One region of the Variovorax sp. V116 genome, then DNA from elsewhere that is predicted to be linked to it. Evidence: riboswitches for the same ligand, from Rfam matches in the RefSeq annotation. Region 1 holds a riboswitch; the other holds the start of a gene.
What was found. Region 1 has a riboswitch for cobalamin ahead of ACAM58_RS12185 (TonB-dependent receptor). Riboswitches for the same ligand answer to the same signal wherever they lie in the genome.
Positions count from the first base shown of each region.

Region 1 (4,403 bases):
CAATGCGCCAGTCGGCGCCCAGCGTGCCGTGGCGGCGCGCGCGGCGGGCCAGCAGGTGGTCGGTGTCGAGGTCGCGCGGGTCCTGGAAGTCGAGCGATGCGCGCAGGCTCACGTCACCGATGCGGTGCCCGCCCGACAGCGTCACGCCCTGGTAGCGGGCGCGCGCGGTGCTGGCATAGCAGCCGAAGCCGGAGCGGCAGTTGGTGGCCGAACCGTCGAACACGATCAGGTTCTCGACGCGGTTCTGGTAGACGACGATGCCCGCATGCGTGCCGCCGTCGGTGTACTGCAGGCCGAGTTCGACGTTGCGGCTCGACTCGGGCTTGAGGCTGGCCACGCCGTATTCGCTGAAGCGCTGGTAGAGCGTGGGCGCGCGGAAGGCGGTGCCGGCCGAGACGGTGGCGCGCAGGCGCGGCGTGATCGCGTAGCCGTAGGCGGCGCTGCCGGTGGCCTTGCCGCCGAATTCGCTGTCGTCGTCATGGCGCACATGCAGCTGGAGCGAATGCGCGCCCTGCACGAAGCCATAGCCGAGCGAGACCGCGTCCTGCGAGCGCTTGCTCGAGAGCAGGCCGCTGCTGATGGTGGGCGCATTCTCGAGCGCGTCTTCGCGGCGCTCGAGCGTGGCCGTCACCAGGTGCGGGCCGAAGCGGAATTCGTTCTGGAACAGGTAGCCGCGCAGATTGGTTTCGGTGCGGTAGAACGAAGGCTGGGTCTTGTAGACCGACTGCGAATCGGTGACCTGCACGCGCGTGCTGTAGATGTCGTTCCACTTGGCCGACCACGAGAGCCCGGCCGTGCGCAGCGTGTTGTTCGAGATGTCGTTCCGGAAGAGGATCGGCGGCTTGGTCCTGAAGCTCACCGGCGGGTCGTAGCCGGCTTCCATGTCGCTGTACAGCAGCGTGGCTTCCAGCCGCTGGTTCGGCGTGAGCTGGTAGCCCAGGCGCAGGTTGCCGGAATTGCTGCGGTAGCCGTCGCGGTCGGGGCTGGTGAAGCCGTCCTTGGAGGGCGTGCGCTTGTCCATCGGCAGCACGTTGAAGCCCCGGCTTTCCTCGTGCGCCGCGCCCAGCGAATAGTCGAAGGCGCCCGACTTGCCGCTCACGCCCGCCTCCGCCTTGCGCAGGCCGTGGCTGCCGAAGCCGATGCCCGCGTAAGGCGCCACGCCTTCTTCGCCGCGCCTGGTGAAGAGCTGGATCACGCCGCCCACGGCATCGGAGCCGTACACCGCGGCGGCCGGGCCGCGCAGCACTTCGATGCGGTCGATCTGCGAGAGCGGAATGCTTTCCCAGCCGGCACCGCCGGTCGATTGCGAATCGACGCGCACGCCGTCGACGTAGACGGCCGTGAAGCGGGTCTCGGCGCCGCGGATGTACAGGCTGGTGGTGTTGCCCACGCTGCCGTTGCGCGTGATCTCGATGCCGGGCAGGCGCGCCAGCACGTCGGCCACGCCGACCGCGCCGCTGCGCTCGATGGTCTGGCGGTCGACCACGGACACGTCGCCCACGAGGTCCGACAGCGGCTGCGGCGTGCGGTTGGCGGTGACCACGGTTTCGCCGAGTGCCGGCGCATCCTGCTGGGCATGCGCGACGGCCGGCAGTTGAAGCAGCGCCATGCCGCCGAAAGCAGAGGCCAGCGCGAGCGGCAGGCAGGCAAGGCGGCGGCGCGCAGGCGCACGGCCGAGGGAAAGGAAACCACAGGAAGTCATGAATGGAGCGAACGAACGTCTATGCCCGTCGCCGGCTTCCCCGCCGGCGCTTGGGCGCAATGGCTGCCTTGCGCGCCGAATCGAAAATCGATCGCGCATGCGGCAGCCGCCTTGTTGGCCGGTATCCGGGCTGGCAGTGCGACCCCACCGCCTTCCCAGGCGCCTGTTTCAGGGCACCCAGTGGCTTGATGGATGAGGTTGACGCTTGCGGCGTCGACTGCTTGACCGTTGCGGGGGCAGCGCAGGCGGCTTCGGCCCTGTTCCGTTTCCGGGGGCGTTCACTCCTGCTTCCCGTTGAACCGCGGCGTGTGAACCACGCCGCAGGCACCAACGCGCAGGATTTTAGGGCCTCGGCCAGCGCAGTAAGCCAAAAGTTGCGCCGCCTGCCGTCCGCCGGGGAAACTACAATCGCCAACCATGCCCGCCTCCAGCCCCATCGACCAGATCGCCGAGCGTGTGGAACGCCTGCTCGTGCGTCATGAAGAGGTGCAGCGCACCAATGCGCTGCTGCAGGAGCAGGTCGAAGCGCTCACGCGCGAGCGCGACGCGTTGAAGTCGCGGCTGGCCGCGGCCCGCACGCGCCTCGATGCGCTGCTCGAGCGGCTGCCGGCCGAACCACCTTCCCAAGATTCCCCCGCATGAAGCAGATTGAAGTTCAGATCATGGGCCAGAGCTATCTGCTCGGCTGCCCCGAAGGCGGCGAGGCGCAGCTGCGCGAAGCCGTCGAGCGCGTGGACGCGGCCATGTGCAAGATCCGCGATGCGGGCAAGGTGAAGGCGCGCGACCGCATCGCGGTGCTCGCTTCGCTGAACCTGGCTTTCGACCTGGCGGCCCAGCAGGCGGCCGCCGCGGCCGCGCCGCCTCCCCTGGCCGCGGCCTCCTCGGCAGAGGGCGGCGACGCCGATGCCAAGGCCGCCCAGCTCATTCAGAAACTCGATCAAGCCCTCGCGGGCGATGACCATTTACTCTGAGCGGAAGCACCCGGCCCGTCCGGGGCGTAAAATCCGAACTGTCTGCGGTGCGCGTCGGGCTTAATATTTCCTTGTTCCAATGCTCTCCGGAGCCGGGCTTGGTACATCGCTTGACGGGTGTGATCATCTCGCGTCAGATGAACCCGAAGTCTTGCTGCCCTCGCCCACCTGAACCCTGGTTCAGGATGCGGGTTCGGCGCCCACTTGCAGACACCTTTTTCCGTTCATACGGCCCCTGCATGCGCTGCACGGGGCCGTTGCTTTTTTTCAAGGCTCCGCTGCGTGACTTCCCTGCTCGACCCCCTCCTGATCGCCGAATTGGCCGCGCTCGGCCTGGGCACCGGTTTCCTGGCGGGCCTGCTGGGCATCGGCGGCGGGATGCTCATGGTGCCGTTCATCACGATCATCATGGGGCACCGCGGGGTGGCCTCCGATCTTGCCGTGAAGATGGCGATCGCCACCTCGATGGCCACGATCATCTTCACCTCGGTGTCCAGCGTGCGCGCCCATCACAAGCGCGGCGCGGTGCGCTGGGACATCGTGCGGCGCCTGGCGCCCGGCATCGTCATCGGCAGCCTGCTGGGCAGCCTGGGCGTGTTCGCGCTGCTCAAGGGCACGGTGCTGGCCATCGTCTTTGCGCTGTTCGTGGGCTTCTCGGCCACGCAGATGTTCCTCGACCGCAAGCCCAAGCCCACGCGCCAGATGCCGGGCACCGCGGGGCAGCTGTCGGCGGGCGGCGCCATCGGCTTCATCTCGGGCCTGGTCGGCGCGGGCGGCGGCTTTGTCAGCGTGCCGTTCATGACCTGGTGCAACATCTCCATCCACAACGCCGTGGCCACCAGCGCCGCGCTCGGCTTTCCGATTGCGGTGGCCAACGTGCTGGGCTACGTGGTGAGCGGGCAGTCGGTGCAGGGCCTTCCGGCCGGCTCGTTCGGCTACATCTGGCTGCCCGCGCTGGTGGTCATTGCGCTGTGCAGCGTGCTCACTGCGCCGCTCGGCGCGAAGGCGGCGCACAACCTGCCGGTGAAGAAGCTCAAGCGCGTATTTGCGAGCATCCTGTACCTGCTGGCGGCCTACATGCTCTGGAAGGGCCTGCAGGGCTGAGCCGCCGGGCGCGTTGAAAGCCCCTCGGGTCCCGGGTGGGATCCGTTGCGAGGCGGCAGGCCCGGCCGTATAACGGGCGCATGAAAATCCTCATTGCTGTCGACGGCAGCGCCTACACGCAGAAGGCGCTCAATTACCTGCTGGCCAACCGCGCGATGTTCGTGGATGGCCATGAGCTGGTCATCGTGCATGTCAGCACCGGCATCTCGGGGCACGTGGCGCGCCACCTCAGCAAGGAGGTCATCGCCGACTACTACGCCGAGGAGAACGCCAAGGTGCTCGAACCCGTGGCGGCATTGCTTGCGCAGAACGGCGTGAGCAACTACACGATCGACAAGCGCCATGGCCATGCGGCCGAGGAAATCCTCAAGTCGGCGGCCGCGGCGCATGCGCAGCTGATCGTGCTCGGCACCCATGGCCACGGCATCTTCGGCCGCGCGCTGATGGGCTCGGTGGCCACCAAGGTGATCTCCGAGACCGACACCTCGGTGCTGCTGGTGCAGTAGCCGGGTTTTTCTCTTCCCCTTTTTATTGCACGCGCTGCTGCCGCCATTCGCGCGGCGAGCAGCCGAAGCGTTCGCGGAACGCGCGGCTGAAATGCGCCGCGTCGTTGAAGCCGCGGCCGT
Region 1 is NZ_AP028661.1:2,565,706-2,570,108, reverse strand. Features, by position in the region: gene ACAM58_RS12185 (TonB-dependent receptor) at 1-1,702, opposite strand, end outside; cobalamin riboswitch at 1,801-2,049, opposite strand; gene ACAM58_RS12180 (hypothetical protein) at 2,120-2,344, shown strand; gene ACAM58_RS12175 (cell division protein ZapA) at 2,341-2,673, shown strand; gene ACAM58_RS12170 (sulfite exporter TauE/SafE family protein) at 2,956-3,777, shown strand; gene ACAM58_RS12165 (universal stress protein) at 3,858-4,283, shown strand; gene ACAM58_RS12160 (helix-turn-helix domain-containing protein) at 4,306-4,403, opposite strand, start outside.

Region 2 (4,403 bases), 1.4 Mb from region 1:
CTCGGGCTCGAAGCCGAAGTAGCGCGTGGAAACGAAACGGATCGTCGGGTACTGCGCCTTCAGGTGCTCGACCTGGCGCGCGATGCGTTCGACCAGCGTGCCGTTGAACAGGTAGTAGGGCAGCACCACCACCTGCTTCATGCCCAGCAGGCCCTGGCGCTGCACGGCCTTCTCCAGGCGCGGGTAGGTGATGCCGGTGAAGGCAAGGTCGACCAGCTCGTGGTCGGTCTCCTCCATCAGCCAGCGCGCCATCTTGGCCATGTCGCCATTGGCCTGGCGGTCCGACGAACCCCGGCCCAGGATCACCACGCCGGTGGTGGTCGGGTCGGGCATGTCGAGCGCCTGCATCGCGTCCTTGAGGCGGCGCTTGAGGATCGCGAGGATCGGATCGCAGGCCGTGAGGTGCGGCGCGTAGAGGAACTGCACCATCGGGTACTTGAGCCGGGCGCCGTCGATGGCCTGCGGCACGTCCATCTTCACGTGGCCCGCGGCATTGAGGATGAGCGGCACCACGATCACGCGCCGCGCGCTCTCGGCCGCGCGGCGCAGGCCCTCGCTCATCGTGATCTCGGAGAACTCGATGAAGCAGACCTCGATGCGCCAGCCCGGCTGCCGCTCGCGCCATTGCGCGGCAAAGGCCTCGATCTCGTCGTTGCCGGATTTTTCGCGCGAGCCGTGGCCCACCAGCAGAATGGTTTCGGAGTTCATGGGAGTTCCTGGCGCAGGGTTTGGACGGGAACGCTCGCGCGCCGGAAGCGGTGCGTGAAGCTCGCGTCGTAGAGCTTGGATTTGGCGAGCGTGGTCCACTGCCGCGCGCCCAGCGTGGGGCTGGCGATGATCATCGACTGGCTCGCGATGCGGGCCTCGCGGCACAGCGCCTGGATGGTCGCGACCGTGCCGCGCACGATCTTCTCTTCGCCCGGCCAGCTTGCCTTGTGAACCACCACCACGGGCGCATCGGGCGACCAGCCGGCGGCCGTGAGCGCGGCCGTGACCTTGCCCATCAGGGTGATGCTCAGGAAGATGCACAGCGTGCTGTGGTGCGCGGCGAGCGCCTCGAGCGACTCGCCCTCGGGCATGGGCGTGCGGCCTTCGACGCGCGTGAAGATCACGGTCTGCGTGACCTCGGGCAGCGTGAGGCTTTCCACCGCCGCCGCCGCCGAGGCCATGGCGGAGGACACGCCCGGCACCACGCCGATCGGCACGCCCGCCGCATCCAGCGGCTGCACCAGCTCGATCAGTGCGCCGTACAGGCCCGGGTCGCCGGTCTGCAGGCGCACCACGGTCTCGCAGCGCGCGGCCTGCGCGATCAGCCAGGCCGACATCTGCTCGAGCGTCATGTCCTTGCTGTCGGCAATGGCGCAGTCCGGCCGCGCCCAGCGCATGGCGGTTTCGCTCACGAGCGAGCCCGCGAACAGGATCGCCCCGGCGCGCTCGACGAGGCCGCGGCCCTTGACGGTGATGAGTTCCGGATCGCCCGGGCCCGCACCGACGAACCACACGGTTCCCGGCGTCGGCGCACTGCCTGGAGCGATGGCTCGCTTGTTCATGATGATGATTCCTCCGCGCCCGCCGCGCGATAGATGGTCGGTACGACCGGGCGGGGGGAGAGAAATCGGAGGGGCGCCAGTGGATGCGGTTCCGGCGGATGCACACCTGCATCGAGCCGGACGCCATGCGCCGCCCGCCGATCCTCGCCCACCGCAAGGTCATGCGCTGGTCGTCAGGCCGGTCTCCGGGCTCACGAGCGCAGAGCCATCGGCTCTGCAGCAAGACCACCTTCCCATGCCGTTCGCGGCACAGTGGCGCGGGACCGAATCCCGGGGTCTTGCTTCTTGACTCGTTTACCGTTGCGGGGGCAGCGTCGGCATTGCGCGGTGTTCTCTCCACCGCCGCGCACCGACTTCCCGTTTCACCCTGGCCACCCCGCCGTTTACACGGGGCGCCAGGACACCTGACAACGCGCGCAAAGTGTATCAGCCGCTTGCGGCGGGGCGGCGGGCGATCACCTGTCCAGGCCGAGACGCCCGCGCAGTTCCTTGCGGGCCGCGGCGAAATCGCCCTGGTACGCGGGGTTGTTCTGGATCAGAACAGCCGCGCGTCGGCATGGCTCCCGGGTCTGTGTGGGCAGATCAGCGGGCCGGCCGCAGCCGCAGGCCAACCAGGAGTTCGTTGTAGGACGCGGTCACTGCGGCGTTGCCAGGCAGGTAGCGTTCGAGCGCGGCGCCCAGCTCGTCCTGCTCCGAATGGTTCAGCTCGCTCGCCACGCGCCTGAACTCGGCGTGGTAGCAGGGCAGCATCAACGCCGCCGTGAGCGCGTGGACGTCGTTGCCGCGCGCAAGGCGCTCGTTGCACGCCGCGATGCTTCGATAGATGCCGAGCGCCTGCGCGACGCGGTCGTTCTTGCTGCTGTTCCTGCTGTTCCTGCTGTTGCTGCTCATCGCCGGCTCCTTGTGGCGCGCCGTGGTTGGCGCCGCAAGGCAACTCTAGGGACTGGCGAGCGCAGCGGGGAGTAACAAGATCGTCGTGAATCCGGCCTACTCGACCGCGACCTTCCCCTCCTTGACCAGCCTCGCGAACTTCGCCGTCTCCTCGCGGATGCGGGCCGCCATCTCGGCGGAGCTGTCGCCGATCGGGTCGGCGCCGATCGCGCGCATCCGCTCGGCGAACTCCGGCGACTTGATGATCCTGGCCATCTCGATGTGGAGCTTTGCGGTGATGTCCTTCGGCGTTCCGGCCGGCGCGAGCACGCCGAACCAGGTGCCGATGTCGAAGCCCTTGAGCCCGGCCTCCTCGAGCGTCGGCACCTCGGGCAGTACGGCGGAACGCTTGGCGGTGGTGACGGCCAGCGCGCGCAGCTTGCCGCCCTTGATGTGCTGCAGCACGGGCGTGATGGTGTCGAAGGACATGTCCACCTGCCCGCCCAGCAGGTCGGTGGTGAGCGGACCGCTGCCCTTGTACGGCACGTGCAGCAGCTTGACGCCGGTGCTGGCCTGGAACTGGGTGCCGATCAGGTGTTGCGCCGTGCCGTTGCCGTTGGAGCCGTAGGCCAGCTCCTTCGGCGACGCCTTGGCAAGCGCGACCAGCTCGGCCACCGACTTGGCCGGCGTGAGCGAGGCATTGACCACCAGCACGTTCGGCACCATCGCCACCGTGGTGATCGGCGCGAAGTCTTTCTGGAAGTCGTAGGGCAGCTTCTTGTAGACGCTGGTCGCGATGGTGTGGTGCACCGCGCCCATCAGCAGCGTGTAGCCATCGGGCCTGGCCTTGGCGACGTAGTCGGCGCCGAGCGTGGCGCCGGCGCCCGGCTTGCTTTCCACGATCACGGGCTGGCCCAGGGCCTTGGACAGCGCATCGGCGAGCGCGCGGGCCAGCACGTCGGTGGTGCCGCCGGAAGGAAAGGGCACGACCAGGCTGATCGGCTTGGCCGGCCACGGCTCCTGGGCAGTGGCCCAGGGCGCGATGCAAAGGCCGAGGGCCGCCAGGGCGGTTCCCGCGAGGGCGCGGCGGCGCCCGATGGCGAATGGTTGCTTCAACATGTCTTTGTCTCCTGGCTGACGGTCTGCGCCGTGTGTTTGATTGGGTTACGCGAGCCGTGCGCACACGGCCTGCGTGACCTGCGCGGTGGTGGCGCGGCCGCCGAGATCGCGCGTGTGCAGCGCGGGGTCGGCCGTCACGGCTTCGACCGCCTGCATGACGCGCCGGGCGGCCTCGGCCTCGCCCAGGTGCTCCAGCATCATCACGACCGACCAGAAGGTGCCGACCGGATTGGCCAGGCCCTTGCCCATGATGTCGAAGGCGGAGCCGTGGATCGGTTCGAACATCGACGGGTAGCGCCGCTCGGGGTCGATGTTGCCGGTGGGTGCGATGCCCAGGCTGCCCGCGAGCGCGGCGGCCAGGTCGCTCAGGATGTCGGCATGCAGGTTGGTGGCGACGATGGTGTCGAGCGAGGCCGGCCGGTTGATCATGCGTGCGGTCGATGCGTCGACCAGTTCCTTGTCCCAGGTGACCTCCGGGAACTCCTTCGAGACCTGCAGCGCGATCTCGTCCCACATCACCATCGCGTGGCGCTGGGCGTTGCTCTTGGTGACGACCGTGAGCAGCTTGCGGGGCCGCGACTGCGCCAGTTTGAAGGCGAAGCGCATGATGCGTTCGACGCCGGCGCGCGTCATCATGGACACGTCGGTGGCGGCCTCGATCGGATGGCCCTGGTGCACGCGGCCGCCGACGCCGGCGTACTCGCCCTCGGAGTTCTCGCGCACGATGACCCAGTTCAGATCATGGGGGCCGCAGCGCTTGAGCGGGCCGTCGATGCCGGGCAGGATGCGCGTCGGGCGCACGTTGGCGTACTGGTCGAAGCCCTGGCAGATCTTCAGGCGCAGGCCCCAGAGCGTGATGTGGTC
Region 2 is NZ_AP028661.1:1,139,435-1,143,837, forward strand. Features, by position in the region: gene ACAM58_RS05275 (sirohydrochlorin chelatase) at 1-708, opposite strand, end outside; gene cobM (precorrin-4 C(11)-methyltransferase) at 705-1,550, opposite strand; cobalamin riboswitch at 1,709-1,973, opposite strand; gene ACAM58_RS05285 (hypothetical protein) at 2,133-2,441, opposite strand; gene ACAM58_RS05290 (tripartite tricarboxylate transporter substrate binding protein) at 2,538-3,539, opposite strand; gene ACAM58_RS05295 (tartrate dehydrogenase) at 3,585-4,403, opposite strand, start outside.
Region 2: another riboswitch for cobalamin. It lies ahead of cobM (precorrin-4 C(11)-methyltransferase); the one in region 1 lies ahead of ACAM58_RS12185 (TonB-dependent receptor).